One region of the Photorhabdus akhurstii genome, then DNA from elsewhere that is predicted to be linked to it. Evidence: predicted binding sites of a transcription regulator. Region 1 holds the regulator's gene; each other region holds the start of a gene.

Region 1 (7,770 bases):
TGGAAAAATAGCATTTGATCAAACCGTTTTCTTTGATAATGGTTATGTGGGTGATTTCCGTTAATGAGAAATAGATATACTGCATTGAATAAAAGCTACAGTGGAAACCTGTAGCTTTTAGGTTAACTATCGGGCTACCCGTAACCCGCCTTCAATGCCTTTTAGACTGAATATGATTTGCCATAATTGAATATCGCGAGCACGAAATGCACCGGCACAGGCATTCAGATAATAGCTAAACATGCGTTTAAATGTTGGGCTATAGTTATCTTGTATTTCAGGCCAACTGGCAATAAATCTTTCATACCAGGCCATCAATGTACGATCATAATCTGCGCCAAAGTTATGCCAATCTTCCATAACAAAACAGTTTTTGCTGGTGCGAGCTATTTGCTCAATCGAAGACAAGCAGCCATTAGGAAAAATATATTTGCTGATCCACGGATCAGCACTGGCCTTAGTTTTGTTGGAACCAGAGGTATGTAGCAGGAATAGGCCATCAGGCTTCAAGTTTCTTTGAACAACGTCGAAGTAAGTCGCATGATTTTTAGGTCCAACGTGTTCAAGCATACCGACAGAAACAATTCTGTCGAACTGCTCATGTAAATCCCGATAATCTTTCAGAATGATTTTTACATCCAGATTTGTACATTGTTTCTGTGCATATTTCTGTTGTTCGGCTGAAATAGTTATACCTGTGACAGAAACACCATAATTTTTAGCAGCATAAGCTGATAGCCCACCCCAACCACATCCAATATCCAGCAGGGCCATACCTGGAGAAAGTTCCAATTTCTCGCAGATGAGTTTCAACTTATCAAGCTGAGCCTGCTCCAGTGTTTTAGCTTGTTTCCAGTATCCGCAGGAATATTGCATATAAGGGTCAAGCATACGGGTAAAAAGATCGTTTCCTAAATCATAATGTTGATAACCGACAATCCATGATCTTTTTGGCGTTTGCAGATTACGTAAGCGGGTTGTTGCGATTCTTACTATATCTTTGAGATTATTGGGCATTTTATTTTCTAATCCAGCGCGTAAAACGCGATAAAAGAAAATATCTAACCGCTCACAATCCCACCAGCCATCCATATAACTTTCACCTAATCCCATAGAACCTTGTTGTAAAACTCTTTTGTAGAAATTAGGGTTTTTTATCTGGATGTCATAAGGATTGTGACCATTAATTTGAATTCCTGCTTCCTCTAGCATCTGATTGGCAATTCTCTGCCAGGAGTTAATGGCTGTTTTCGGGTTTTCAATATAGGGTGAACTCATATACTCTCCAACGTTAGGGTGATGGAATATTGAGGAGCTCGTTTTAGCTAACAAAGCAGGATGCGAAGACGCAAAATGCAAAAAATAACAAAGAATCAAAGTAAAAAAATCTTAAAGATGACTAATCCATGAGTTTAATGGGGCAATCATTGCTCCTGAAAACCTCAAATTCCAGGTTATTTGTAATAAAGATCTTTATTAAGTATAAAAGCGTAAAATTGTTTTATCAATTAATAAATAAAGGCCGCAATTAATTGATAATTAGCAGCCTTTATTGGAGTAACAATTTGATTAATATCAAGAATTTTGTTCAACTGTTTGAATGCAGCGATCAGCGTTTTTTTTCCACTGTATAAAATATCCTAATGTCATTGGAACAACGGTAGAAACCATGACAGTGGTTGTGGATATAAGTGGATTGCTGATAAATGCTGATACAACCAGACTGGCAATAAAACAGAGTCCTAATTGAAGCGTGTTTTGTAATGCAGTAGCTTTTCCACTGTCTTGTGGATAAGCGGATAAAGCGTTTGCTACTGCAATTGGATATGATGCGCCATTCATTGCAGCCATAAAGCAGAAAGGGATCAGAATAGTGAATAGAGTTGGCTCGCTAAATTTTGCAATCAAATAGAGCGTAATCATGCTGACAGCATAGCCAACTAACAGATAAGGAAAAATAATCTCACTTTTTATTTTGGTCAAAATACTGCGACATCCATAACCTCCAACGATAAAGGCCAACGTTTGAGGGATATAACTCAGACCGATGTCATCGGGGGTATATCCCATTTCACCGAGAATTGAAGGGGAGCCGGTTAACCAGGCAAAAAAGCCGGCGCTGCATGATGCGAATATCAGAACGTTGCCATTAAACAGTGGTGATTTTAATAGCGTAAGGAAAGAGACATTATTTGTTTGCACTTGAGTTTCACGGTTTTTGCGATTTTCTTGCAAAAATAGAGTAAAAAACAACAGTACTAATGTGATTGTCAGTAAGATTAGGAAAATTATGCGCCAGCCGCCATGTTGCAACAGCCAGGCTCCCATTAAAGGCGCTAGGGCAGGGGAGAGTGCAACCAATGGCATAATCGTTGCGAAAACACGTTTGGTACGATTGGAATCGTAACGATCAATAACTAATGCTTGCCATGAGACGGCGGCTGAACACACACCTATGGCTTGGACAAAACGCAAAACTAAAAGTTGGGTGGAATCTGTTATCCACATCATTCCCAGACAGCCAATAGAAAACAGGGATAGGCCGGTGATAATAATCGGTTTTCTGCCAAAGCGATCTGAAAGAGGCCCCCACAAAAGTTGCGCAAAGGCGAAACCTGCAAGAAAGATGCTTAGGCTGGCACTAATTGCGTTTGCTGATGTCCCTAATTCTTGTTGCATAGCACCGAATGCTGGCAGATACATATCAATAGCCAGATAACCTAGCATACTCAAGCCTGCAAGGTAGAACATGAACTGACTTGAGTTTTTCATTTGATTACTCTCTTTGAATGTCATGATTAAAATAATTTGCAGTGATAGGTAGATAACAATATTGACACATATTCTATACGTCGTGATTTTTACTTGTGAAATGGTAATATTTGCATAGTGCTGTGAAAAAAATTGAAAGGTAAAATTATGTGGTCGGAATATTCGCTTGAAGTCGTGGATGCGGTTGCCAGAACAGGCAGTTTTAGTGCCGCTGCATTGGAGCTTCACCGTGTCCCTTCTGCGATCAGTTATACCGTAAGACAATTGGAAGAGTGGCTTGCCGTTTCGTTGTTTGAGCGTCATCATCGGGATGTAGAATTAACTGAGGCAGGCGCTATTTTTATCAAAGAAGCTCGCTCTGTTATCAAAAAAATGATTGATACTCGTCACCAATGTCAACAAGTTGCAAACGGCTGGCGAGGGCAATTTAATATTGCTATTGATCGCGTTGTCAAACCAGAACGTAGTCGTCAGCTTATTCTTGATTTTTACCACCATTTTCCTGATATAGAACTTTTTATTCATCAGGAAGTGTTTAATGGTGTGTGGGATGCGCTGGTGGATAGTCGAGTTGATGTTGCCATTGGGGCAACCCGAGTGGTTCCTGTCGGGGAAAGGTATAGTTTCCGAGATATGGGGTTTATGCCTTGGTTATGTGTGGTTAGCGCAGACCATGAGTTGACTCAATTGCCGGGGCCGCTATCTGATGACCAAATGCGGCCTTATCCAAGTTTGTGCCTTGAAGATACATCTCGTAATTTACCGAAGCGTGACACCTGGAATCTTGATAACCAGCGCAGGCTGGTAGTTCCTGATTGGGAGTCTGGTCTGTCTTGTTTAAACGAAGGGTTATGTGTAGGAATGGTGCCTAAGCATAGGGCGATGCCGCTTATTCGGCAGAAGAAATTAGCCGTGCTGGAATTGGAACAGCCTTTACCAGACAGTCCATGTTGTTTGGCATGGGTACAAAACAGCCATTCTCCAGCATTAAGTTGGTTGCTTGACTACCTTGGCGATAGTGAAACTCTTAATGCTGAATGGCTTCAAGATGAATAAAGCGGGTTAACGGCGATAGTCGATAAATGGACCATCGACGACAGAGCGTCGTTCAACCAAGCGTGGATGTACTTCAATAGTTTGTGCATCTTCACGTTTGTTGACGATTCTGTCCAATAACATAGAAAACGCCATTTGTCCCAGTCGTTCTTTTGGCTGATGAATGGTGGTCAATGCCGGAGAGAAATAACGAGCGTTGCGTATATTGTCATAACCGATGATAGAAATATCCTGCGGGACGCGTAATCCTGATTCATCAGCAGCGCAAATAGCCCCCATAGCCATAACATCTCCGCCGCAGAAAACCGCAGTCGGACGCTGTTTTTGATGCAGAATTTGATGCATGGCTTTATAGCCCGATTCTGGCTCAAAATCCCCCTGAATAATCCATTCTTCTCTGATCGGAATATTGGCTTCTTTTAACGCCTTCAAGAATCCTTGATGGCGACCACCGCCGGTATTTCGTGCCAGAGGGCCGGGGATCGCGCCAATATCACGATGGCCACGCTCGATAAGATAACGACCAGCCAGATAACCTCCGTGGAATGCGTTATCAATAATCGTATCGGTGAAGTCGCTTCTGGCTTGACCCCAATCCATAACGACCATTGGAATATTACGATAATCTTCCAACATTCCCAACAACTGTTCCGGGTATTCTGAACACATAATCAACAGTCCATCCACACGTTTTTGTGCCAGCATGGCGAGATAGGCTTTCTGTTTATCAATGTTATTGTGTGAGTTACATAAAATCAGCGTATAGCCTTTGCTATAACAACTGTTTTCAACAGCCTCAATGACTTCAGCAAAATAGGGGGCTTCACTGGACGTTGCAAGTAATCCGATCGATTTTGTGTGGTTAACTTTCAGACTGCGAGCGACGGCGCTGGGTGAATAATTCAGTGTCTTAATAGCAGCCCAAACGGCAGCTTTAGTATCTTCAGCGACGAAGCGGGTTTTATTAATAACATGGGATACGGTAGTGGTTGAGACACCAGCGTGTTTAGCCACATCTTTGATCGTTGCCATGAGGTGAAAGACTCCTGACCTTTTGGTCTAAATTTAAAACGCTTTGTTAATCATTTGCCAGCCCTTTTACACAAGGGCTGGCAATAAGTTAGCGATAAATCTTGGATTTTGTCTGATCTGGCTCAAAAGTGAAAGCAATAATCAGTGTTATAAAATGAATGGTAATCGCTATTTATGCTTTTCCTTATGTAAGGGCAATTAACCATCTCGATAGACTGGTTTTTGTCGTTATAAACTTTTTATTCTGAGGAGGCTTTATGAATACCGATTTGAAACTTGGTTTATTTACTGCTGTTAGCACGTTGGTGATGATTGCCATTTTTGCCGCTCTTTGCTTGATCTTTGCCTGATTTGAGCTGATGAGATGGATTAAAAATTGACTTTACGTTTAAAAGAAATTGGGCGGATAGTCTCAGTGGTTTATCTGCCCTTTGCCTTTGGGTGTTAAAATAGAGAGTAATGAATTAATCTGATGGTTGTTAAGCCCACCCCAGAACCAAAAGCTTTCACTGCTGCGCCGGTAAATTTCTGGTCGTCCTGGCAACTTCTACGATAAATAACAGTGAAAATGATGCCATCTGCATCAGGATAAGAAAAGATCAGGATACATCTTAGTGAGAGAAAATGGTATTCTCCGTAGTATTGTGACGATGTTGGTTATCAACATAGTGTTGGTTTAAAGGAAATAAAAATGATGACTATTGAGAAGATTGAGCGCCAAATTAAAGAAAACCCAATTTTATTGTATATGAAGGGTTCTCCTAAATTGCCAAGTTGTGGATTTTCTGCGCAGGCTGTTCAGGCTTTATCTGCATGTGGTGAACGTTTTGCTTACGTAGATATTTTGCAAAATCCAGATATTCGTGCAGAATTGCCAAAATATGCTAATTGGCCAACCTTTCCTCAACTTTGGGTAGCAGGTGAGTTGATAGGTGGATGCGATATTATCATTGAAATGTATCAGCGTGGTGAGTTACAAACATTAATCAAAGAAACTGCTGATAAATATCGTCCCGAAGACGAAGACGCGACAGAGTAATTTTTTAATTACTTACAGACAGATTATTATGCTATCTCCCCATATATTGATATATGGGGGGGTATTATTGCTTAATTTAGATTTGATTATATTAATCTAGCCGTTCAGCTATTTATCCGTTTTTTTCTTCTGTTGCGGTCGTTAATGGCCAGCCACCAAGTTGTTTCCAACGGTTAACCATTTCACAGAATAATTCAGCGGTACGATCAGTATCATATAAAGCGCTGTGAGCTTGATGATTGTCGAATGGGATACCGGCGGTGATGCAGGCTTTTGCTAAGATTGTTTGTCCTAATACCAGACCACCTAAAGCAGCGGTGTCAAAAGTTGCAAACGGATGGAACGGATTTCGCTTTAGTCCGGTGCGTTCCGCGGCAGCCATAACAAAGCTATGATCGAAGCTAGCATTGTGAGCAACGATAATTGCCCGATTACAATGATTATTTTTTATCCCTTTACGAACCATTTTAAAAATAGCGTGTAGAGCTTCATATTCGCTCACTGCTCCACGTAGCGGATTTAATGGATCAATGCCGGTGAACTCCAGGGCTGCTGGTTCAAGATTGGCTCCTTCAAATGGCTCAATATGGAAGTGAAGCGATTCGCTAGGCGTTAGCCAACCTTCACCATCCATCTTCAGTGTAACGGCGGCAATTTCAAGTAATGCGTCTGTTTTGGCATTAAAGCCGCCAGTTTCAACATCAATAACAACAGGGTAATAACCTCGAAAACGTCCACTAAGGACGTTTGGCTCTTTTTTATCAGACATCAGATCGAGTTACCCAGAGCGTTGCTGGCATTTTTATTTTCAATCAGTTCAATTTTGTAACCATCTGGATCTTCAACGAAAGCAATAACGGTTGTTCCGCCTTTTACAGGGCCTGCTTCACGGGTAATGTTGCCACCGGCTTGGCGAATAGATTCGCAAGTGGCTGCGACATCATCAACACCTAATGCAATGTGACCAAAGGCATTCCCCATTTCGTAATGGTCAACTCCCCAATTATAGGTTAACTCGATTACTGCCCCTTCGCTTTCATCAGCGTAGCCAACGAAGGCGAGTGAGTATTTATATTCGATGTTTTCACTGGTGCGTAGCAGACGCATGCCTAACACTTCAGTGTAAAAATTAACGGAGCGTTGTAGATCACCAACACGGATCATGGTATGGAGTAAACGCATAATTACCTCTAATTTAATGGTTTTACCAATATTTTTGTGCGGTAGGTCGCACAAAAACCACTAACTATAACGTGTCTTACGGTTACAGTTCAATTTTCCCATAATTATAATTTATTCTTATCTAGGTTTATAATTAAATATAGTATGTGAATTGTATAGGAAACGGGATGTGATGGCTGAGCAACTGGAGTTTTTTGCTATTCCCAGTCCTTGTCGAGGAATTTGTCAGGCTAATGAGCGAGGTTTTTGTCTGGGGTGTTATCGCAGCCGGGAAGAAAGATTTAATTGGATGAAAATGTCTGATGGGCAAAAGCGTGAAGTATTGCGACTGTGCCGGCAAAGATATTTACGTGCATTGAGAGCACAAAATCAGACAGATGAAGAACCACCTGAGCAGCCATCACTATTTTAATTAGAGATTTTTGAAGTTATTAAAGTTAACAATTCAATGATTTACTTATATAGGGTTATATTTTTGGCGAAGTTATAAATGTTCTACTATAATCTTAAGTATTTTGTTTGTTATTTTTTTATTTTTTACTTAACGAAAAGACTAAGGGAGCTTATTTGAGTGTTTTTATAACTTTATGTTTTAAATGGAATTTTAAGCCAAATTGTGTGATAAATGTAAAATAAAAACAACATTAATGTAAAAATAGATAGCTTAGCATTTAGATGACAGCTATTCT
Region 2 (7,770 bases), 230 kb from region 1:
TATTCGGCGTTGAACCAAAGAAACCGGAAATCACAGTTGATAAACCATTTGCGAACATAGAACGATGCAAACCCGGCTCTTTTAACAAATCCTTTTTCACAATATTCGCCGTCACAACTAAGTGACCAACATGCTCCGCTATCACAACCAGCGCCGCAGGCAAGATCGTCATAATAGCGAACCATTCAAAACGTGGGGTATAAAAAGTTGGCAATGCAAACCACGGCGCTTCACGTATTGGCGTCAGGTCAACTACCCCCATCAGAAACGCCAACGCATAACCTACCAATACGCCAATAAGAATCGGGATAATGGCCAGAAACCCACGGAACATCACTGAACCAAGCACGGTTACCGCCAGCGTTACCAGAGAAATTGTCAATGTTGTTGGATCAATACTGGCGCCTTCCGCCGGACGCAAACCCGCCATATCAGCCGCAACACCAGCAAGTTCCAGACCAATAACAGCCACAATCGCCCCCATTGCCGCAGGCGGAAACAGCGCATTAATCCAACTTCTCCCTGCCACCTTGACAATCAGTGAAACCAGACAAAATAGCACACCGCACAGAATAAACCCGCCTAGAGCCAACTCATATCCCAGCGGCAACAACAATAAAACCGGCGAAATAAAAGCAAAACTCGATCCCAAATATGCCGGAACCTTTCCCTTACAAATCACCAAATACAACAATGTACCGATACCGTTAAACAGCAAAATTGTCGCTGGGTTGACTTTAAACAAAATCGGCACCAATACCGTCGCACCAAACATAGCAAAAAGATGTTGGAAGCTGAGTGGAATGGTCTGTAAAAAAGGAGGCCGCTCATCTATTCCAATCGTACGACGGGTCATCTTAATTTATCCTCTTAATATTCTTGCGTTAGAACCAAAAAAAGCCGACTCAAAAGTCGGCTAACTTATTATTTCGTACCAAATATCTTATCGCCTGCATCCCCCAAGCCAGGCACAATGTATCCCTGTTCATTGAGTCTCTCATCAATAGAGGCTGTATACAGTTCCACATCAGGATGGGCCTTTTCCAACGCGGCAATACCTTCAGGCGCGGCCACCAAAACCAGAACTTTAATCGACTGGCAGCCGGCTTTTTTCAGTAAATCGATAGTTGCAATCATAGAGCCGCCGGTTGCCAACATAGGGTCAACCACCAGAGCCATACGTTCATCAATATTGGAGGCCAGTTTCTGGAAATAAGGGACAGGTTCTAAGGTTTCTTCATTACGATAAACCCCTACGACGCTGATCCGGGCACTGGGAACATTCTCCAATACACCATCCATCATCCCCAACCCCGCACGCAGAATAGGTACGACAGTTATTTTTTTACCTTTAATCTGCTCAACTGCCACCGGACCACACCAGCCATCAATAGTGACTTTTTCAGTTTCTAAATCAGCAGTTGCTTCATAAGTCAGAAGGCTTCCAACTTCTGCGGCCAGTTCACGAAAGCGTTTGGTGCTGATATCATTCGCTCGCATCAGACCGAGTTTATGTTTAACAAGTGGGTGATTCACCTCAACGATCTTCATGGACTTCTCCTACTGTATGTCATGTCGCCAGCAGACAAAAAAACCGCGAGATTATACCCTCTTTTACCCATAACACCACTACCAATCCGTTGATTTTCATCAAACACAGCCCTACTTGCGAGAATTTTGATCCTAAACAAGAGTCTCGCAAACGTTTGCTTAGACTGTTAGAATTGTTACTATTCTGTCTTAATTTATCAAACGCAACCGCCTTGGGGGCTTCGAGTGACCAACAAAACCTCTCTTAGTTATAAAGATGCTGGTGTCGATATCGACGCTGGTAATGCCTTAGTCAACCGTATTAAAGGTGTTGTAAAACAGACCCGTCGCCCAGAAGTTATGGGTGGTTTAGGCGGGTTCGGCGCTTTATGCGCATTACCACAAAAATACCGCGAACCCATTCTGGTTTCTGGTACTGATGGCGTCGGCACCAAGTTACGTCTGGCAATGGATCTCAAACGCCATGACACTATCGGCATTGACTTAGTTGCAATGTGCGTTAATGACTTGGTTGTTCAAGGCGCAGAACCCCTATTTTTCCTCGATTACTATGCAACCGGGAAACTGGACGTTGATACTGCCGCCAGCGTTATCACCGGTATCGCGGAAGGCTGTCAATTATCCGGCTGTGCTCTGGTTGGTGGAGAAACCGCAGAAATGCCGGGGATGTACCACGGCGAAGATTATGATGTTGCTGGCTTCTGCGTTGGCGTGGTTGAAAAATCAGAAATCATTGATGGCAGTAAGGTTCAAGCAGGTGATGCCTTGATTGCCCTTGCCGCCAGCGGCCCTCACTCAAACGGCTATTCTCTGATACGCAAAATTCTGGCCGTCAGCAACACAGATCCAGAAGCAACCGAGCTTGAAGGTAAATCACTGGCAGATCACCTGCTCGCCCCGACAAAAATTTATGTGAAATCCCTTTTATCCTTGATTGAACACGTTGATGTTCACGCTATTGCTCATCTAACCGGTGGCGGTTTCTGGGAAAATATTCCACGTGTTCTACCTGAAAATACCCAGGCACAGATTAACGAATCCAGTTGGCAATGGCCGGCCATATTTAATTGGTTGCAACAGACAGGTAATGTTAGCCGTCATGAAATGTACCGTACATTCAACTGTGGTGTCGGGATGATAATTGCATTACCACCAACAGCCGTTGAACACGCTATTGAATTACTCACTGCCGCCGGTGAGAAAGCCTGGCATATCGGCTCTATCGCGACACTGCAAGAGGGTGAACAACAGGTTGTTATTAAATGAAAAGTATCGTTGTACTCATCTCTGGCAGCGGAAGCAATCTCCAGGCGGTGATTGATGCCTGCCAGCAGAACAGAATCAATGGTCAGGTTTGCGCGGTATTTAGCAATACAGCAAATGCTTACGGTCTGTTACGCGCTAAACAGACGGATATTCCCGCTCATGTTATTAGCCCGAAAGACTATGCAGATCGTCAGGCTTATGATGAAGCGTTGAAACATGCCATTGATCAGTATCAACCAGATTTGGTGGTCCTCGCGGGTTATATGCGTATTCTGACGCCAGATTTTGTTCAGCACTATCTTGGCCGCTTGCTAAACATTCACCCTTCTCTGTTGCCCAAATATCCCGGCCTGCATACTCACCGCAAAGCGATAGAAAATGGTGATACAGAGCACGGTACTTCCGTCCACTTTGTAACAGAAGAACTGGATGGCGGTCCGGTGATCCTGCAAGCTAAAGTTCCTATTTTTGCCGGTGATCAGGAAAATGAGGTTGTTAAACGAGTTCAGACTCAGGAACACGACATCTATCCGTTAGTTATCAACTGGTTTATCGAAGGGCGCCTAAGTATGGTTAATGGCAAAGCGTATCTGGATGGAAAGATTCTCCCTCCAGAAGGCTATGCCGCGGAATAATTTACTTATACCCTAATGGGTATATTAACGGCTAATTACAGTGCTGTGGTAACATACCCGGCACTGCGAACTATTATTAATTATGTTCCTTACTAAAAACACTGAGGTGCCAAATGTCTGGTGGTTCTCATACCCCACCTGTTAGGTTACGTCCCCTTGAACGGGAAGATCTCCCTTTTGTCCATCAATTAGATAACAACGCCAGCGTTATGCGTTACTGGTTCGAAGAACCTTATGAAGCTTTCGTTGAACTATGCGATCTCTATGACAAACATATTCACGACCAGAGCGAGCGCCGGTTTATTATCGAAAGCTCTGACGCCAAAGTGGGTTTAGTTGAATTAGTCGAAATCGACTATATCCACCGCCGGTCAGAATTTCAGATTATTATCGCTCCTGCACATCAAGGCCAAGGTCATGCAACCAAAGCGGCAAAACTGGCAATGGAATATGCATTTTCCGTCCTTAATCTGTATAAACTCTACCTGATTGTTGATAAAGAGAACGCCAAGGCCATTCACATCTATAATAAGCTAGGTTTCTATACTGAAGGCGAATTAATAGACGAATTCTTTATTAATGGTAGTTACCACACAGCCATTCGCATGTGCGTTTTCCAACATCAATATTTTGTATCCAAGGAAGATGAAAAAATGAGTCAGCAATTACAGACAGAAATATAGCGACAAACGACGCCCTGTCGTATTCAAAGTTTTAATACTTTTACCTTAACACCTGGAGTAACAATGTCCCAAGACAGGCTCTATACCGAGAAAGAACTTAGTTGGTTATCATTCAACGAACGTGTGCTTCAAGAAGCAGCGGATAAGAGCAATCCATTAATAGAACGGATGCGGTTCCTTGGTATTTACTCCAATAATCTGGATGAATTTTACAAAGTCCGTTTTGCTGATGTGAAACGGCGAATATTAATTAATGAAGAACGGGGATCGGCCACCAGCGCTCGAAATGTACTGAAAAAAATTCAGGCTAAAGTGGCTAAAACCGATCAAGAATTTGATGTGCTCTATAATGAATTGCTATTAGAAATCGCTCGTAATCAAATTTTTCTAATCAATGAACGACAAATTTCACCCAATCAACAAATCTGGTTACGTCAATATTTTCGTCAACATCTGCGGCCACATACTACGCCAATCTTAATCAATCCAGAAACCAACCTGGTTGAATTTCTGAAAGATGACTACACTTATCTGGCAGTTGAAATTGTCCACGGCCAGAATATTCAATATGCGCTATTGGAAATTCCGTCAGATAAGGTGCCACGTTTTGTTAACTTGCCACCTGAAATGCCGCACCGCCGCAAATCGATGATCCTGCTAGACAATATTATGCGTTATTGTCTTGATGAAATTTTCAAAGGCTTTTTCGATTATGATTCCCTGAACGCCTACTCAATGAAAATGACCCGTGATTCTGAATATGATCTAGCCACAGAGATGGAATCAAGCTTGCTCGAACTGATGTCATCCACGCTGAAACAACGGCTGACAGCGGAACCGGTAAGATTCGTTTACCAGCGAGAAATGCCAGACGAAATGGTGGAATTACTGCGTAGCAAACTTGGTTTGTCAAACGATGACTCAGTGATTGCTGGCGGACGCTATCACAATTTTAAAGATTTCATTAAATTCCCCAATGAGGGGAAGAGAAATCTACTCAATAAACCCTTGCCGAGATTACGACACACCTGGTTTGATAATTTCCGCAACGGTTTTGATGCGATTCGTGAACAAGATGTGCTGCTCTATTATCCCTATCACACCTTTGAACATGTATTGGAATTATTACGTCAGGCTTCTTTCGACCCAAGTGTACTTTCCATCAAGATCAATATTTATCGGGTAGCAAAAGACTCCCGCATTATTGATTCCATGATCCATGCTGCCCATAACGGTAAAAAAGTGACCGTCGTGGTTGAATTACAGGCACGATTTGATGAAGAAGCCAATATTCATTGGGCCAAACGACTAACCGAAGCGGGTGTACATGTCATTTTCTCAGCACCGGGACTAAAAATTCACGCAAAGCTGTTCCTTATTTCCCGTCTGGAAGGCGAAGAAATTGTTCGCTATGCCCATATTGGTACGGGTAATTTTAATGAAAAAACAGCTCGCCTCTATACCGACTACTCCTTGCTGACAGCCAATCCACAAATTACTAACGAAGTGCGCCGGGTATTCAACTTCATTGAAAATCCCTACCGTCCGGTTAAATTTGAAAACCTGATGGTTTCGCCGCAAAATTCCCGTGCGATGCTCAACCAGCTTATTTCACAGGAAATCGCCAACGCCAAAGCAAATAAGCCCGCAGGCATTACGTTAAAGATTAATAATCTGGTTGATAAAGAGCTGGTGGACCGCTTATACGACGCTTCAGAAGCGGGGGTAAAAATACGTCTGCTGATACGCGGTATGTGTTCACTGGTGCCCAATCAGCCCGGGTTTAGCGAAAATATTCAGATCATCAGTATCGTTGACCGTTTCCTCGAACATGATCGGGTTTACGTATTCACTAATGACGGAGATGAAAAAGTCTTTCTTTCGTCTGCCGATTGGATGACCCGTAATATCGACTACCGAATTGAAGTTGCGGTTTGCCTACTTGATCCACAATTAAAACAACGGGTATTGGATATTCTCGAATTACAATTCAATGATACGGTCAAAGCCCGTTACGTTGATAAAGAACTGAGCAATAGTTATGTGCCACGAGGAAATAAGCGGAAAATCCGGGCACAACTGGCTATTTATGACTATATAAAAGCCCTCGAACAACCTGAACCAAGAGCTTAATCTATGCCGCTAACACACGACAAGCCAACACCCAGACCAATAGAAATCGCGGCTATTGATCTGGGCTCAAACAGTTTTCATATGATTATCGCACGAATTGTTAACGGTGCATTTCAGATCCTGGGCCGCTTAAAACAACGCGTCCATCTTGCCGACGGCCTTGACCACAACAATCGACTAAGCGAAGAAGCGATGGAGCGCGGTCTTGCTTGTCTGGCTCTATTCGCAGAACGATTACAAAGCTTTCCTGCTGATAATGTTTGTCTGGTGGGCACTCATAGCTTACGTGAAGCCAGTAATGCAAAAGAATTTATCAAACGCGCTAAAGACGTTATCCCCTACCCGATTGAAATTATTTCCGGCCATGAAGAAGCCCGTCTAATCTATATGGGCGTGGAACATACGCAACCAGAAAAAGACCGTAAACTGGTGATTGATATTGGCGGCGGCTCCACAGAACTGGTGATTGGTGAGAATTTTGAACCATTATTAGTAGAAAGCCGCCGAATGGGATGCATTAGTTTCGCCCACCAATTTTTTCCCGATGACGAAATTAGCGCAGAAAAATTCCGCAGAGCGCGGCTCGAAGCTGCGCAAAAACTGGAAAATCTCTCATGGCAGTACCGCATCACCGGCTGGAACTCAGCACTTGGCGCATCAGGGACAATTAAAGCCGTATATGAAGTACTGGTCGCAATGGGAGAAAAAGACGGATTAATCACTCCTGAACGATTGGAGATGTTAGTCAAAGAAATACTCAAATTCAAAAAGTTAAAAACCTTTGACCTAGCTGGATTATCAGACGATCGCAAACATTTTTTTATTCCTGGTCTGGCTATCTTATGCGGTATATTCGATGCTCTGCACATAAAAACGCTACAACTCTCAGACGGCGCACTACGTGAAGGTGTTTTGTATGAAATGGAAGGCCGCTTCCGTCATCAAGATATTCGCCAAAGAACCGCCAAAAGTTTAGCTGAACACTATAATATCGACAGAGAACAGGCCAAGCGCGTACTTAATACGACTGAAACACTTTACCAACAGTGGGCAATGCAGAATCCCAAACTGGTACAACCTCAACTCGAAGCGATTTTACACTGGGCGGCAATGCTACATGAAGTTGGATTAAGTATTAACTTAAGCGGATTACAACGACACTCTGCCTATATTCTGCAAAACACCAACTTGCCGGGCTTTAATCAGGAACAACAATTACTGTTGGCAACCTTGGTTCGCTGTCATCGCAAAACAATAAAACTGGATGATTTACCAAGATTCAATTTATTCAAGAAAAAACAGTATCTGCCATTAATTCAAATCCTACGTCTGGCAACGTTACTCAATAATCAACGTCAATCCACAACCACCCCTGAATCACTCAGACTTGTTACTGATGATAGTCATTGGGCGCTCTACCTGCCTTATAATTATTTATCAGAAAACACGCTGATGCAGCTCGATCTGGAAAAAGAGCAAGGTTACTGGCATAACGTTACGGG
Region 3 (7,770 bases), 170 kb from region 1:
ATTTCCGCGATCATTTCTACATCCGTTCAAATCATGAAAATGAAACCTATGGGCTTTATCAGACGGACGCCATCAATACGCCGTGGAAAATAGTCATTGCTCCGCAGCAGGATAGTGATCTTGAAGATTTCGATCTGTTTAATGACTGGTTAGTCGTACAGGAACGAACAAAAGGATTACCGACAATTCGTCAGATTAATTGGCAGACACAGCAAGAAAAACAGATTAAGTTCGATGATCCAAGTTATATGGCATGGATTGATTACAACCCTGAACCCGATACTGATTTTGTCCGTTATGGTTATTCATCCATGACGACACCAAGCTCAACATTCCAATGGAATATGAAAACAGGTGAGCGGGAATTACTTAAGCAGCAAGAAGTAAAAGGTTTCGATAAACATCATTATGAGAGCCAGCGTATTTGGGTGAAGGCTCGTGATGGCGTTGAAGTTCCTGTCTCTCTGGTTTATCGAAAATCACTGTTTAAAAAAGGCCAAAACCCGATATTAATATATGGTTATGGGGCTTATGGTATCAGCATGGACCCTTCATTTAGCTCACCGCGATTGAGTTTATTAGATCGGGGCTTTGTTTACGCATTAGTACATGTACGTGGTGGCGGAGAACTGGGTAAGAAATGGTATCTACAGGGTAAGGTCGAAAATAAAATGAATAGTTTTAATGACTTTATCGATGTGACTAAGGCACTGATTGCTCAGAAATATGGTGACAGTAAACGTGTTTATGCGATGGGAGGGAGTGCTGGTGGTTTGCTGATGGGCGCTGTGATTAATCAGGCACCGGAATTATATCGCGGCGTGGTTGCTCAAGTTCCCTTTGTTGATGCCGTGACAACCATGCTTGATCCTTCTATTCCTCTGACAGTAGGAGAATATGAGGAGTGGGGTAATCCTGAAAATAAAGAGGATTATTCCCGGATTAAATCATATAGTCCGTATGACAATATAAAACACCAACGTTATCCAAATTTATTGGTGACGAGTGGATTTTATGATTCCCAAGTGCAATATTGGGAGCCGACTAAATGGGTGGCAAAATTACGGGATATGAAGGAAGGTAACTCTATTTTATTATTAGAAACCAATATGAGCGCCGGGCATGGTGGTAAATCAGGCCGATTTAATCGATTAAAAGATACTGCAATGGATTACAGTTTTATTTTGATGCTGGATGACGCTAAAAAGTATTTTCCGCAATTAAAAGATAACTGAAATAAATTATAAATAATATAAATTTGTTATTTGAAGCACTGATAATAATTTATCAGTGCTGAATATTTTTGTTTTCTGAATACTGGTATGTGAGCAAATATTGATTTGTATGCATTTAGGATAATTGAAATGAAAATAATGACAAAGATAGCAGGGGCTGGCGTGGTTTTAATTGGGCTGCAAGGGTTTGCTTATGGTGAGGAAAAGCAAGAGAGGAAATCAGATAAGGTAATGAAGTTCAGTAGCCTTAAGATTTCTGGTTCGCAGGATGATGCGGAAGTGAGGGCAATGGAAAGGCCCGGCTCTTACAGTTCTAAAGGTGAAGATACAAAACTTCAATCAATGGATAGCATATTACGTAGTATGCCAGGGACCTATACCCAAATAGATCCGGGGCAGGGAACGGTGAGTGTGAATATTCGTGGATTAAGTGGATTTGGTCGAGTAAATATGATGGTTGATGGTGTTAGCCAGAGTTTTTATGGTACATCACCCACCAGCATAACCCACGGTAATAGCCTTCAGAGTCAGTTTGGTTCATTAATTGATCCTAACTTTATTGTCGGTGTGGATATTAGCCGGGGACAATCTGATGGATCTGATAGTGTCAACGCATTAGCAGGTAGTGCTAATTTCCGTACAATTGGTGTTGATGATGTGATATTCAGTGGTAATACACTGGGAATACGTACAAAAATGCTCTATGGCGATAATGGAATTGGTCATAATGGCATGATAGCCGTCGCCAGTAAAACTCAGGCTTTTAGTTCTGAAGGATCAATTGGCGCTATGTTGGCCGCCAGTGGACATTCAATTGATGCAAATTATAAAAATGGGGATGGAATATCAAGTGATGAATTTGGTACTAATAAATATTTTAAACAGAAACCAAATTCGCAATTAATGAAATTAAATATTAAGCCAAATGAATTTCATGATATGGAATTAAATGGTCGCTTGTATCACAATAAATTTACCCATCGTCATATTGATAGCGAGGATTTTTATCTGAAATACAACTATAAGCCGTTCAGTGAATTGATTGATATGAAATTGTTGGTTAGCACTAGTGGAAGTGATCAAATATATAATACTGCACTTAATGCGTTAATAAAAAGTAAAACTAAAAATAAGTCAAACACTATTAATCTCAGTAACATCAGCCGTTTTAATTACGGAGATACAGATTTTGATCTGATATTCGGTGGTAAGTTGATGAAAACTGAATATAGTAAGACGACTGATAGTATTTACTCTGATATAGAAGAGGAGGAAAAAAAGAAGGAATATAAAAAGAAAGATAGTGAAGCAAAAGAAAATAATAGTTTCGCACCAAGTGGTAAACAAGATATTGCCAGTATTTATAGCGGATTGAAAATTACTCGTGATATTTACCAAGCTAATATTAATCTTAATTATATTGATTACAGTGTAAAGGGCCATAAACCAGCCTGTGAGCCACGAGTTAACTGTTTCCCTCAAGGTAAAGCCGAATTGAATTTGAAAGAGCGTGGATTTAATCCAAGCGTTCTGCTATCAGCGGAAATCATTCCTGAATTCCAGCCTTTTGTGAGTTATACTCATTCAATGAGAGCGCCGAACGTACAGGAAATCTTCTATGGCAATGAAGGTGGCGCATCAATTAATCCATTCCTGAAAGGAGAAAAAGCAGATACTTATCAAATCGGCTTTAATAGTTACCGTCCAGACATGATTGTAAAAGGAGATACTTTCCGTCTGAAAGCAGCCTGGTATCATACTAAGATAAAGAATTACATCAGTAGTGATTTATATGCTCTGTGTAAAGATGGTAGGGTATGCCAATCTTCGAAATTATCAGAAGAAGATTGGAAGCATGTTGACGCAAATTTTGGTATACATATTTATAGCAATAGCATAACTCCGGTAAGAATGCGCGGTTATGAAGTCTCTGCTGATTATGATGTCGGTGTATTTTATAGCAAGTTGGCTTATAGTCGACAAAAAACAAGCCAACCGACTTCTATTTCTACATCGATTTTTGGGGCAGATCCTGCATCACAATTACCTGAAAGTTTTATGACTTTGGATACAGGGGTTCGCTTATTAGGCGAAAAACTTCGTATTGGAGCGATAGTTAAATATACCGGTAATTCCTATAAGCTAGATTCAGATCCCTATAATCAGGATAGTGATGGGCGAACGGTGATGGAAAAGGAGAAAAAAATTCCAACCGTGGTCGATTTTTACAGTGATTATAAAATAAATAAAAATGTGCTACTTAAATTCTTGGTACAGAATTTGACAAACAGAAACTATTCTGAAGCGCTTAATCGTATGAATAATACGGCTGCATTAATGAATGAATCCACTTCTGCTAATCAAACCGCTCGGGGCCGGACCTATATTGCCGGTGCAGAAATCCGTTTCTGACATAGGAAAAATAAGTGGCAAAGGAAAGCCACTATTTCAGATTTGCAGATCGTTTTTTCCGTTCTTTCTTGATTTTCAACACCTCACTTTCAATCCAGCCATCTTGTAAACGGGTATTCAGGACATCACCAACATGTACCTGTTTGGTTTGTTTCAGTAATTTTCCATCCGATGTTTGATTAATGCTATAACCGCGGGCCAGGGTTGCCAAAGGGCTAACCGCTTCCATCCGTGAACAAGAAATGGCAAATTTTTCTCTGGAACGACTAATTTGCCTTTCAATCGCTTGCCTTAACCGAAAATCTTGTTGTTGAATCTGTTGGCTATATTGGTGGATCTGCGGACTAGGTTCAGCGTACCAGAGCTGTTGCTGTAATTTCTTATAAGTCAGATCACTTTGTCTCAAATGTCGTTGCAAGCTGTCAGTGAGCCGCTGGCGTAAACTGACTAGTAAATTTTGTTGACGCGCTAGTCGTAAACGAGGATGTTGCTGCTGTAAATGATGAGAGACCAGACTGAAAACACGCTGTTTCTGGGCAAAGAAGTAGTCCATTGCCATTTCCAGCCGTTGTTGTTGCGATTGAATATGGCGTAATAATTCGAGCTGATTACGGCTGACTAACTCAGCCGCCGCTGATGGTGTCGGGGCGCGTAAATCTGCTACAAAGTCAGCAATGGTAACATCTGTTTCATGACCGACCGCACTGACTATCGGAATATCACTGTGAAAAATGGCTCTGGCGACGTGTTCGTCGTTGAAACTCCATAAGTCTTCTAAAGAGCCGCCTCCGCGTCCGACAATCAGTACATCACATTCCTGCCGTTCATTGGCTAATTCAATAGCTCGGATAATCTGTAACGGTGCTTCTGTTCCCTGAACCGCTGTCGGATAAATGATGATGGGCAGTGATGGATCACGGCGCTTTAAAATATTCAAAATATCATGCAGGGCTGCGCCACTGGTTGAAGTAATTACACCAAGCTGTTGAGCCGGGGATGGCAATGGTTTTTTATGGCTTTGGTCAAATAACCCTTCTGTACTGAGTTTTTGTTTCAATAGTTCAAACTGTTGCTGTAACAGACCATCACCGGCGGGTTGCATACTTTCAACAATAAGCTGATAGTCCCCTCTTGGTTCATAAAGCGTAATTGCCGCCCGAACCAAAACCTGTTGACCATTTTGCGGCCTGAATGTTACCCGTTGATTGCTATTGCGAAACATCGCCGCTCGCACTTGGGCACGTTCATCTTTTAGCGTGAAATACCAGTGCCCGGAGGAGGGCTGAGAAAAATTGGATATTTCAGCGCTTAGCCAAATTCTGCCCATTTCCATTTCAAGCAGTTGCCGAACCGTCTGATTGAGACGGCTGACAGAAAAAATTCCAGTATTAAAAAGTAGTGACATGTGAGAAAGATCAAATTTCAAAACAATAACTTAATGTGCTGATACTAACCTGCATCATGAAGTAAGCAAGAAATTTTTTAATAAAATGCTGGAGGCAACCGATTACGTTCTGTATAATGCCGCGGCAATATTTTATCCCTTAAATTTTCAGCAGCTTGGTGAGATATTGCTTATGTTACGAATTAAAAAAGAAGCTTTAACCTTTGATGATGTTCTGTTAGTTCCTGCTCACTCTACTGTTCTACCTAATACTGCTGACCTGTCTACTCAACTGACCTCCACCATTTGTCTAAAAGTTCCAATGTTGTCTGCCGCTATGGATACTGTCACTGAATCCGGTTTGGCTATCGCATTGGCTCAAGAAGGTGGCATGGGTTTCATCCATAAAAATATGTCTATTGAGCGTCAGGCAGAAGAAGTTAGCCGAGTCAAAAAACATGAGAGTGGTGTTGTGACAGATCCAGTCACTGTGGCACCTGAAACAACGCTGCGTGAAGTTAAAGAATTGACAGAACGTAATGGTTTTGCGGGTTATCCGGTTGTCACTGGAGGAAATGAGTTGGTTGGTATTATTACTGGCCGTGATGTCCGTTTCGTTACCGATTTGGATCAGCCTGTTACTGCGGTAATGACGCCTAAAGAGCGTCTGGTGACAGTAAAAGAAGCTGAAGCCCGTGAAATTGTGTTGCAGAAAATGCATGAAAAACGTGTTGAGAAAGCGTTGGTAGTTGATGAAAACTTTCATCTGCTCGGCATGATCACAGTTAAAGATTTTCAGAAAGCAGAACGTAAACCTAACGCCTGTAAGGATGAACGTGGTCGTTTACGTGTTGGTGCCGCGGTTGGTGCTGGTGCTGGCAATGAAGCGCGTATTGATGCATTGGTTGCCGCTGGTGTTGATGTTCTGCTTATTGATTCCTCGCATGGTCATTCAGAAGGGGTACTGCAACGTATCCGTGAAACTCGTGCTAAGTACCCAAATCTACAAATTATTGGTGGTAACGTGGCGACTGGGGAAGGTGCAAAAGCGCTGGTAGCGGCAGGCGTCAATGCGGTTAAAGTCGGTATTGGTCCCGGTTCTATCTGTACTACCCGTATTGTTACCGGTGTAGGAGTGCCGCAAATTACCGCTATCTCTGATGCTGTTGAAGCGTTGGAAGGCACTGGTATTCCAGTTATTGCTGATGGCGGCATTCGTTTCTCTGGCGATATTGCCAAAGCTATCGCAGCGGGAGCGTCGTGCGTTATGGTGGGTTCTATGTTGGCAGGGACAGAAGAATCACCAGGAGAAATTGAGCTGTACCAAGGACGTTCATTTAAATCTTACCGTGGCATGGGATCATTAGGGGCGATGTCCAAAGGCTCTTCTGATCGATATTTCCAAACTGATAATGCCGCAGACAAACTGGTACCGGAAGGTATTGAAGGTCGTGTTGCCTACAAAGGCTTGCTGAAAAACATTGTCCATCAGCAAATGGGAGGCTTGCGCTCCTGTATGGGACTGACCGGCTGTGCAACTATTGATGAATTGAGAACCAAAGCAGAATTTGTTCGCATTAGTGGTGCTGGCATTCAGGAAAGCCACGTTCACGATGTCACCATTATCAAAGAGTCTCCAAACTACCGGCTAGGTTTGTAATCCATATTTATTGTGGCCCGTATAAGGGCTGCTTATCTTTATTTGTTACTTGTTTTTTTGGAATTCACCGCACATGACAACTAATATCCATCAGCACCGCATTCTTATCCTTGATTTTGGTTCGCAATACACTCAATTGGTTGCTCGCCGTATCCGTGAAATCGGGGTTTATTGTGAACTTTGGGCATGGGATGTCACTGAAGAGCAAATCCGCGAATTCAACCCAAGCGGTATTATTCTTTCCGGTGGTCCGGAAAGTACTACAGCACAAGGAAGTCCACGGGCTCCTGAATATGTTTTTAACGCTGGTATTCCTGTTCTCGGCGTTTGCTATGGCATGCAAACGATGTCAGTACAATTCGGTGGTAAGGTAGAAGATTCTACTGAACGTGAATTTGGTTATGCTCAGGTTGAGATTAAAGCGGAAAGCGCATTATTCCGTGGAATTCAAGATTCATCAAATGAGCAAGGTAAACCATTATTGGATGTATGGATGAGTCACGGTGATAAAGTTACGGCAATTCCTGAGGACTTTATCACTATCGCCAGCACTGATACCTGTCCATTTGCCATTATAGCGAATGAAGAAAAACGTTTTTATGGCGTGCAATTCCACCCGGAAGTCACCCATACCCATCAGGGGCAGCGTATATTGGAACGTTTTGTACTGGATATATGCCAATGTGAAGCGTTGTGGACACCTGCTTCTATTATCGAAGATACCGTTGTACGCCTGCGTGAACAGGTTGGTGAAGATCACGTTATTCTGGGGCTGTCCGGTGGTGTTGATTCCTCTGTCACCGCATTGTTACTGCATCGTGCAATTGGTGATCGCCTGACCTGTGTATTTGTTGATAACGGCTTACTGCGTCTGAATGAAGCTGATCAGGTAATGGAAATGTTTGCCGGCAAATTTGGGTTGAATATCATTCATGTCCCAGCAGAAGATCGCTTCCTTGCTGCACTGGCTGGCATCAATGATCCGGAAGAGAAACGTAAAACGATAGGTCGTGTATTTATTGAAGTCTTTGATGAAGAGGCAAGTAAACAGACTCAGGTTAAATGGCTGGCACAAGGCA
Region 4 (7,770 bases), 2.7 Mb from region 1:
CGGTTTTTCGGCTGATACTGATCGGAGATTTTATTAATGGATTGAAATAGGAAATAACTATTATAAGATTGAATCGGGCACATATGTACCCGAATATTCGTTACTATAGCTTAACAACCGGACAAGTTTCACAGTTTGATGTGGATATTTGCCCCTTATTAATGACTTGAGTTTCGTTGCCTGACTGTTTATTCGTGGCAGTCAATGAACCATCGATAGTACTTTTAATATCATCAGCAGCAAGATCTCCCTGTATTAACAGCGTGAAATTGCCTTTACCCTGTAATTTCAACGGCACCCACCGCCATTGAGGCAAAATCGCTAAATCTGCGTCTATCCCCCGGAAATCTAACGTGAATGGCTTCTGTACCAGTTGATCTACTGTGCCTTTTATTTTCAGCAATCCATCATCGGTAGAAGCGTCTAATTGGTCGATGATCAGTTTATTTCCTTCTGTATGTAATTTAAGGTAAGGGCGACGTAATTCAACTTTGTTAAATGTTGCGCTGGTGGCACTGAGATTTGAAGAGCCGCTCCAAATCCCCCATTTCCCCTCTTTCAGTAACTCCATGTCATAGATATAACCGCTGAGAGCGGTAAGCTGGAATGGAAAATCGGGGTTAATATCAATCAATAAGCTGTTATTAATCGTCAGCTCGTTAATGGAAAATCCGGATATCCATTCAGGCAATGATTTTTTCAACAACTGATGCCAGTTTTGCGGCAAGGTATAAATTAAACCGGCAACCGTTGCATTGGCGATGTTGAATTGTTTTGTTTGGTGATTCCATTGTCCTTTGACGTGGAATAATCCCTTTTCCCAACGGGAAGTGAGATTAGAAATAGTGAGTTCATTGCCTGCGAGAAGAAGGTGACCAATAACATCGGTGAAATGGAGATCATTTAGCGTCGTATCCATGACATTGAAATCAATGATGCCCTCTTTTGCTTGCCAGCGTCCGTTAGCCAAACCGACATTTTTGACTGAGGCATCCAGATAATTAGCAGACCAGTTTTTACCTTCCAGCTTGGCATTAGTCAGGCTGAGATCTTTGATGCTGACTGCGGGTAATGTGTTCGCTTTTAGCAATAACTCTTCAAGTGTCATTGGCGTTTGCCAACGAATATTACTGATAAGTAAATTGCCCCACTGCCAGCTACCATCAGGCCGGCGTTGCCCATTACCCGATATTGAACCTTGTGCCAATGTTGCACCAAATGAACGAATAGTCAGGGTATTTTGCTGGTTATCTCCTCGCATAATGACTTTTTCAAGAGAAATATCATTGAAATTCAGTTTGTCAGCACTGAATTGAAATTCCCCATTCCCTGTCAGCTTATTTGATGGTGGGTTCCAGGGAGTGATACCACCGGTGATGTTTTGCCCTTGAATTTGCCAGTCCGCATTTTCTGACTGAATAGTCATCTGATTAAGTTGCAGAATATTGGCGCTAAAAGGGAGCGATTGTGGCTGGCCTTTGATGGTTAATTGGCCCTGTTGCAATAACAGACGCTGAAAATGACGAGGGGAAGTGAGTTGCTGCCAGTTGAAATCGAATGCGACAACTTGAGCCGCTAAAATGAAAGTCTGTTGCTGATTGCTAATGGCAATATTGGAAAATGCCAAAGTGCCCGGCTGTGACCAGCTATGTTCGATATTGCCGATTTGAACCTGATAACGGCTGTGATGACTCAGCCATTGACTGATCTGATGCGCTCCCCAGTTTGTCTGCATCATGACATAAACAGCGATTACGGCCAGGATTAGCAGTAATAACAGAGTAACCAGCGATTTTCTTAACCATCTCATCATCAGACTCCAATTTAATCGGCTTATAGCTTCCTTTTATGCCGTAATTTTGGCGTTCACTCAAGAGATGGTGAATAAAAGTTATGAGCGAGGAGAAATTATTATTTGTAACATTTGTATAATTTAACAATAGAAATACCAATAAGTCACTATACTGATTGTTATTTCTAATAATTTCAGGGTATGAAATGAGGGGAATAATAAATTATTTGTTATCGTTTTATTCTATTAAAATAAACTTAAGAGATTAATCTTTGTTTAATTGTATTTTAATTTTCATGCTAAGTTTTTCTTATTAGTAACTTAGAGTGTTTGTATGAATTTGTTAATAATTATATTGTGTGATTAATATAGTAATTAAATCTATATTTTCTTGCATGACAATATAGCCAATGACATCTGAATGAATTAATGTATTAATGGATGGCTATAAATGGAATAATGATGTTTTTTCGTCATTCCTTTCTATTCCTTTCTCAATTTGATTGATGCTTGAAATAACACTACATAGTTTATTTTCACCCATCTTCCGGCAAATAAGTAATGTAAGGAATCTTCTATGTCAGAAAACATGAAACAAAAATCGTCGAATGAAGGTAGTATCCGCACAACCCGCCCACTTACAGGAAAGGAATTTCTGGATGGGCTAAACGATGGTCGGGAAGTCTGGGCTTATGGTGAACGCATTCAGAATGTCGCCAACCATCCTGCTTTCCAAAATCCAGCCCGCGCTATTGCGAAACTTTACGATGCTTTGCACGATCCTGCTCATCGTGATGTACTGACTACGGCTACAGATACGGGGAGTGTTGGTGTAACACATCCCTTTTTCCGTATACCGCACACACAGCAGGATTTAATTGCTGATCGCGATGCTATCGCCGCGTGGGCCCGCATGAGTTATGGTTGGTTGGGTAGAAGCCCTGATTATAAGGCTTCGTTTCTTACCTCACTCGGCGTAAGACCGGATATTTATGGTGATTTTGCGGGTAATGCAAAAAACTGGTATATCCGCTCACAAGAAAACGTGTATTACTGGAATCACTCGATTATTAATCCGCCAATAGATCGTCATTTATCACCTGATGAAATTGGTGATATTTGTGTTCATGTTGAAAAAGAGTGTGATGATGGATTAATTGTCAGCGGCGCTAAAGTTGTTGCCACGGGATCGGCGATGTGTCATTACAACTTTATTGGTCATTATGGCTTACCAATCAAGAAACGGGAATTTGCATTGGTCTTTACTGTGCCGATGAATTCGCCAGGAGTGAAATTAATTTGTCGTCCCTCTTACTCAATGGCGGCAGATAAAATGGGCAGTCCTTTTGATTATCCGCTCTCGTCCCGATTTGATGAGAACGATACGATAATGATTCTGGATAAAGTGAAGGTTCCTTGGGAAAACGTATTTATCTACGGAGATATAGATAAAGTTTCGTTATTTTTTGCTGAGTCGGGTTTTTTTCATCGGGCTATGTTGCATGGTGTGACCCGATTGGCGGTTAAACTTGATTTTATTTCTGGATTGCTCCTTAAGGGAGTTGAAGCCACAGGTACGAAGGATTTTCGTGGCGTGCAAACACGGGTTGGTGAAGTATTGTCATGGCGTAATCTGTTTTGGGCGCTCGGTGATGCGATGATTAAATCTCCGGAGCCTTGGGGGGAAGATGCCCTATTGCCTCGGTACGAGTATGGGATAGCTTATCGTTGGTTTATGACGCAGGGTTACCCGAGGGTAAAAGAAATTATTGAACAGGATCTGGGCAGTGCCTTGATTTATATTAACTCTCATGCCCGCGATTTTTCCAACCCGGAACTGTCTCCTTATCTTGATAAATACATGCGTGGCTCCAATGGTTACAGCGCAGTTGAGCGAGTCAAGCTCATGAAACTGATTTGGGATTCTATTGGTACGGAATTCGCTAACAGGCATGAATTATACGAGCTAAATTATGCCGGCAACCATGAAATCACCAGACTCGATGTATTATGGGCTTCTCAAGCCTCGGGCTTAGTGGATCAATTGAAAGGGTTTGCTGAACAGTGTATGAGTGAATACGATCTTGATGGTTGGGTTGGTAACGATTTTATTTGGCCTTCCAACCGCTAGGAGATAAACCATCATCACGCGCGATGGTGATTTATACGTGCGTGATGAATTGATGATGTGTAATTCGATATCGGATTTTAAAAAGATTATTTTTCCTGAGGAAACACCAGATTAAGAGTGATCGCTGTCAAACCACCGGCAGCAATACCGGAAGAGAGTAACGTTTTCAGCCAGTCTGGAGCGAACTGTAAAATTAGCGGTTGTTGGGCGACGCCCATACCAACCGCTAAAGATAGCGCGATAATCATAATTGCCCGGCGGTTAAGTGCCTCTCTGGAAACGATACGGACACCAGACGCGGCAATTGTACCGAACATCACGATAGTGGCGCCGCCCAATACCGGTTCAGGGATCTGTTGCACAAATCCTGCCACCGCAGGAAATAGACCCAACAGCGTCAACATCAGCGCCACGGCATAACCTACACGACGGCTGGCGACGCCGGTTAATTGGATAACCCCGTTATTCTGCCCAAAACAAGAATTTGGGAAGGTATTAAATACGGCGGAAAGCATAGAATTTAGCCCATTAGCTAAAACACCGCCTTTAATACGCTTCATATATAGAGGGCCGCTGACTGGTTGCTCGGAAACATCAGACGTCGCGGTAATATCGCCGATGGTTTCCAGTGAAGTCACCATAAAAATCAGCATCAACGGGATAAGCAGATTCCAGTCAAAGGAAAGACCATAATAGAGTGGTGCGGGAATTGTCATGAGTGAACTATTTTCCTGTACCGTTGCTGGCGGCAGCATACCCATTAGCCAGGCGACAACATAACCGACCGCCATTGCAATCACCAGAGAAGCGACACGCAGATAAGGATTACGCTGGCGGTTCAACAAAACAATGACTGCCAACACAACACCAGCCAGAAACAGATTCTCTGGAGAGCCAAAAGTGTGATTTTCGATAGCAGAGAATCCACCGCCGATAGAGGTCAATCCAACCTGAATCAGAGACAAACCGATAATCATCACCACAACACCGGAAACCAACGGGGTGATAATTCTCCGGGCCAGATGCAATACGCGGGATAACAGAATTTCGGTAACGGATGCCGCCATCAAAGTACCGAATAACGCTGCCATCATGGTAGGAATGTCGGTCCCGCCGTTTTTTAATGCCAGCCCGCCCATAATCAAGGGGGAAACAAAGTTAAAACTGGTCCCTTGGATGGAAAGCAAACCAGAACCGACAGGCCCCCAAGTTCGAATCTGAATTAATGATGCCAATCCTGAAGCAAACAGAGACATACTGATAATCCGCTGCGTATCGTGAGCAGGCAACCCTAGCGCTTGGCAGATCAAGATTGCTGGCGTGATGACCGCGACAAACATTGCCAGTAAATGCTGACAGGCAGCAAACAACGTTTGTGGCAACGGTGGCCGATCTTCTAAGCGATAAATCAATTCACTAGTTGGTTTTTTCGGGGGTATTGTTGCCGCTTGTTCGGGGGATGAGCTAAGCATGGTGTGAAATTCCGGGCTGACAAAGAACGCATTTTAATGATCAATTGTGTAAAAGCAATCGTTTGCTTAAAAATCCTGTTAGCTGCTGTGATTCGCTCTGGTCACATTTTTATATGTTTTAACTTGTGTTTGTTGCAGATTTTTTTTCTAATCCAGCGTTGCCTGCTTTTGGCGTTCTCTAAAGGATGAGTATAACGTCGTAATAACTTACATAATTTTAACAATATAGCTGGGGTACATAGATGTATCATCTTGATGTTTATGGCACGCTCGTTGCGTCTGCATTAGTACTATTACTTGGACGCAAACTTGTACAATCAGTCCCATTTCTTGAAAAATACACCATTCCTGAACCTGTCGCGGGTGGCCTGTTAGTTGCTCTGATTCTTTTAGCGGTTAAACAAACAACAGGCTGGGAAATCAACTTTGATTTATCTCTTAAAGACCCTTTGATGTTAACTTTCTTCGCCACTATCGGCTTGAATGCCAATCTTGCCAGCCTGAGAGCGGGTGGTAAGGTCCTGTTCACGTTTGTTTTCGTCGTTGTTGGCTTGCTGCTGGTTCAGAACACGGTGGGTATCGCTCTGGCTGAACTGTTAGGTCTGGACCCATTAATGGGCCTGTTGGCGGGTTCTGTTACGCTGTCTGGCGGTCACGGTACAGGCGCAGCTTGGGGTAAGCTGTTTAGTGAGCGTTATGGTTTTGAAAATGCAACAGAAGTGGCGATGGCTTGTGCGACTTTCGGTTTAGTACTGGGTGGTTTGATTGGTGGCCCGGTCGCTCGTTTCCTGGTGAGAAATACAAAAACTCCAGGACTAAGGGGCGATGATACCGAACTGCCGACGGCATTTGAAAAACCTTATACCGGGCGGATGATCACAGCGTTAGTGATGCTGGAAACGATCGCACTGATTGCTATTTGTTTGATGGCCGGTAATTTTGTGTCTGAATTTCTGCAAGGTACATGGTTTGAATTACCGACATTCGTCTGTGTGTTATTTATCGGGGTTATCCTCAGTAACAGTCTATCGGTGCTAGGTTTTTACCGAGTTTTTGACCGAGCGGTGTCTGTACTGGGTAACGTGAGCCTTTCCCTATTTCTGGCAATGGCGTTAATGAGCCTGAAATTGTGGCAGATGGCATCGCTGGCATTACCGATGCTGGTCATTCTCACCATCCAGGCTATCGTGATGGCGCTGTATGCAATTTTTGTCACCTATCGGGTGATGGGTAAAAACTATGATGCAGCGGTTCTGGCGGCGGGTCACTGTGGTTTCGGTTTAGGAGCGACACCTACCGCTATTGCGAACATGCAGGCGATTACCGATCGCTTTGGGCCATCCCATGTGGCGTTTCTGGTGGTGCCGATGGTCGGGGCATTCTTTATCGATATCGTTAACGCGATTGTGATTAAACTCTATCTGCTACTGCCGGTATTCCCTGCTGTGTAGGGATAAATTAGCAAGGTACTGCGCCAGCTATGTAGTTGGTGCAGTATTGTCTTTGTGTTCTTTGATCATTATTTATTTTAGCGTCAAAACGACAATACAACGCAATATATTCGCAACTAGGCGGCCACCAAGGGCTGCGCGTGTTCCAATTTGTCAGCCAAAACTTCATTATGTTGAGCCAGCCACATGTCATTGATGAACTGGAGGTTAAGCCAAAACTCCGGTGTGGTTCCCAAAACCTTTGCCAGCAAAAAGGCTGTTTCCGCAGTCACTCCACGCCGACCACCGCACAGCTCATTGACGGTCTTCCGGCCTACGCCCATAGCTTTTGCCAGTTCGCCCTGGGTGATACCCAAGGGTTCCAGAAATTCTTCTTTGAGCATAGCGCCCACACTGGTAGGTTGATGAGCGGGAATTTTTAGTGTTTCAATCATAATTTCACCTCTTACCTTTCTGTCTAATTATGGGTATTCCTCAGCGCTTTCATCATTAAACATGATGCGGGTGCTGTACTGGCGTAAACAGGCGCGTTAGACGAGTTAAATCTATTTCCTGTTTAGCTTGCGCCAGGCTATGCGCTTCCTGGAGTCTCAGCCACATTTCCGGCGTACTGCCGATCACGTTGGCTAAACGCACCGCCATTCTTGGCGTTACCGCTGCGCTACCTTCAACCACACGCCGAATAGTTGACGGAGAGACATCAAGCGCACGTGCAAGCACTCTAAGACTAATATTTAAATGCTTCATCTCGTCAGAGATGTAGCGCCCCGGATGGGACGGCATATAATTATTGTTTGCGCCCTATTGCGTTACGAGAGGCGTTATAACGCATATCGAGTGTCGCGCAACAATCTTTTTTGCGTAAAGCCGCCTTTGTCGAATTCGTCAAAATATTGGCGAGATTTGCCATGACGTAATGGATAG

The links. The regulator PurR, encoded in region 1, represses purine synthesis genes. The targets are predictions, from matches to a motif close to CANGCAAACGTTTGCNTG.
Region 2: the regulator PurR is predicted to act here: its motif matches at 1,696-1,713, upstream of purM (phosphoribosylformylglycinamidine cyclo-ligase).
Region 3: the regulator PurR is predicted to act here: its motif matches at 5,144-5,161, upstream of guaB (IMP dehydrogenase).
Region 4: the regulator PurR is predicted to act here: its motif matches at 5,447-5,464, upstream of gltS (sodium/glutamate symporter).

Annotation. Positions count from the first base shown of each region.
Region 1 is NZ_CP020335.1:2,988,040-2,995,809, reverse strand. Features, by position in the region: gene B0X70_RS13115 (CgnE/CgnB domain-containing protein) at 1-64, shown strand, start outside; gene cfa (cyclopropane fatty acyl phospholipid synthase) at 127-1,278, opposite strand; gene punC (purine nucleoside transporter PunC) at 1,576-2,772, opposite strand; gene punR (DNA-binding transcriptional activator PunR) at 2,920-3,828, shown strand; gene purR (HTH-type transcriptional repressor PurR) at 3,835-4,860, opposite strand; gene B0X70_RS13090 (Grx4 family monothiol glutaredoxin) at 5,552-5,899, shown strand; gene rnt (ribonuclease T) at 6,012-6,668, opposite strand; gene gloA (lactoylglutathione lyase) at 6,668-7,081, opposite strand; gene B0X70_RS13075 (DUF1289 domain-containing protein) at 7,254-7,493, shown strand.
Region 2 is NZ_CP020335.1:3,216,526-3,224,295, forward strand. Features, by position in the region: gene uraA (uracil permease) at 1-856, opposite strand, end outside; gene upp (uracil phosphoribosyltransferase) at 925-1,551, opposite strand; gene purM (phosphoribosylformylglycinamidine cyclo-ligase) at 1,777-2,817, shown strand; gene purN (phosphoribosylglycinamide formyltransferase) at 2,814-3,452, shown strand; gene speG (spermidine N1-acetyltransferase) at 3,566-4,135, shown strand; gene ppk1 (polyphosphate kinase 1) at 4,199-6,268, shown strand; gene ppx (exopolyphosphatase) at 6,272-7,770, shown strand, end outside.
Region 3 is NZ_CP020335.1:3,159,793-3,167,562, reverse strand. Features, by position in the region: gene B0X70_RS13675 (S9 family peptidase) at 1-1,235, shown strand, start outside; gene B0X70_RS13670 (TonB-dependent receptor domain-containing protein) at 1,365-3,647, shown strand; gene xseA (exodeoxyribonuclease VII large subunit) at 3,679-5,052, opposite strand; gene guaB (IMP dehydrogenase) at 5,225-6,691, shown strand; gene guaA (glutamine-hydrolyzing GMP synthase) at 6,765-7,770, shown strand, end outside.
Region 4 is NZ_CP020335.1:242,914-250,683, forward strand. Features, by position in the region: gene B0X70_RS01045 (AsmA family protein) at 104-1,813, opposite strand; gene B0X70_RS01050 (4-hydroxyphenylacetate 3-hydroxylase family protein) at 2,382-3,923, shown strand; gene B0X70_RS01055 (uracil-xanthine permease family protein) at 4,010-5,395, opposite strand; gene gltS (sodium/glutamate symporter) at 5,638-6,846, shown strand; gene B0X70_RS01065 (HigA family addiction module antitoxin) at 6,963-7,280, opposite strand; gene B0X70_RS01070 (HigA family addiction module antitoxin) at 7,336-7,629, opposite strand.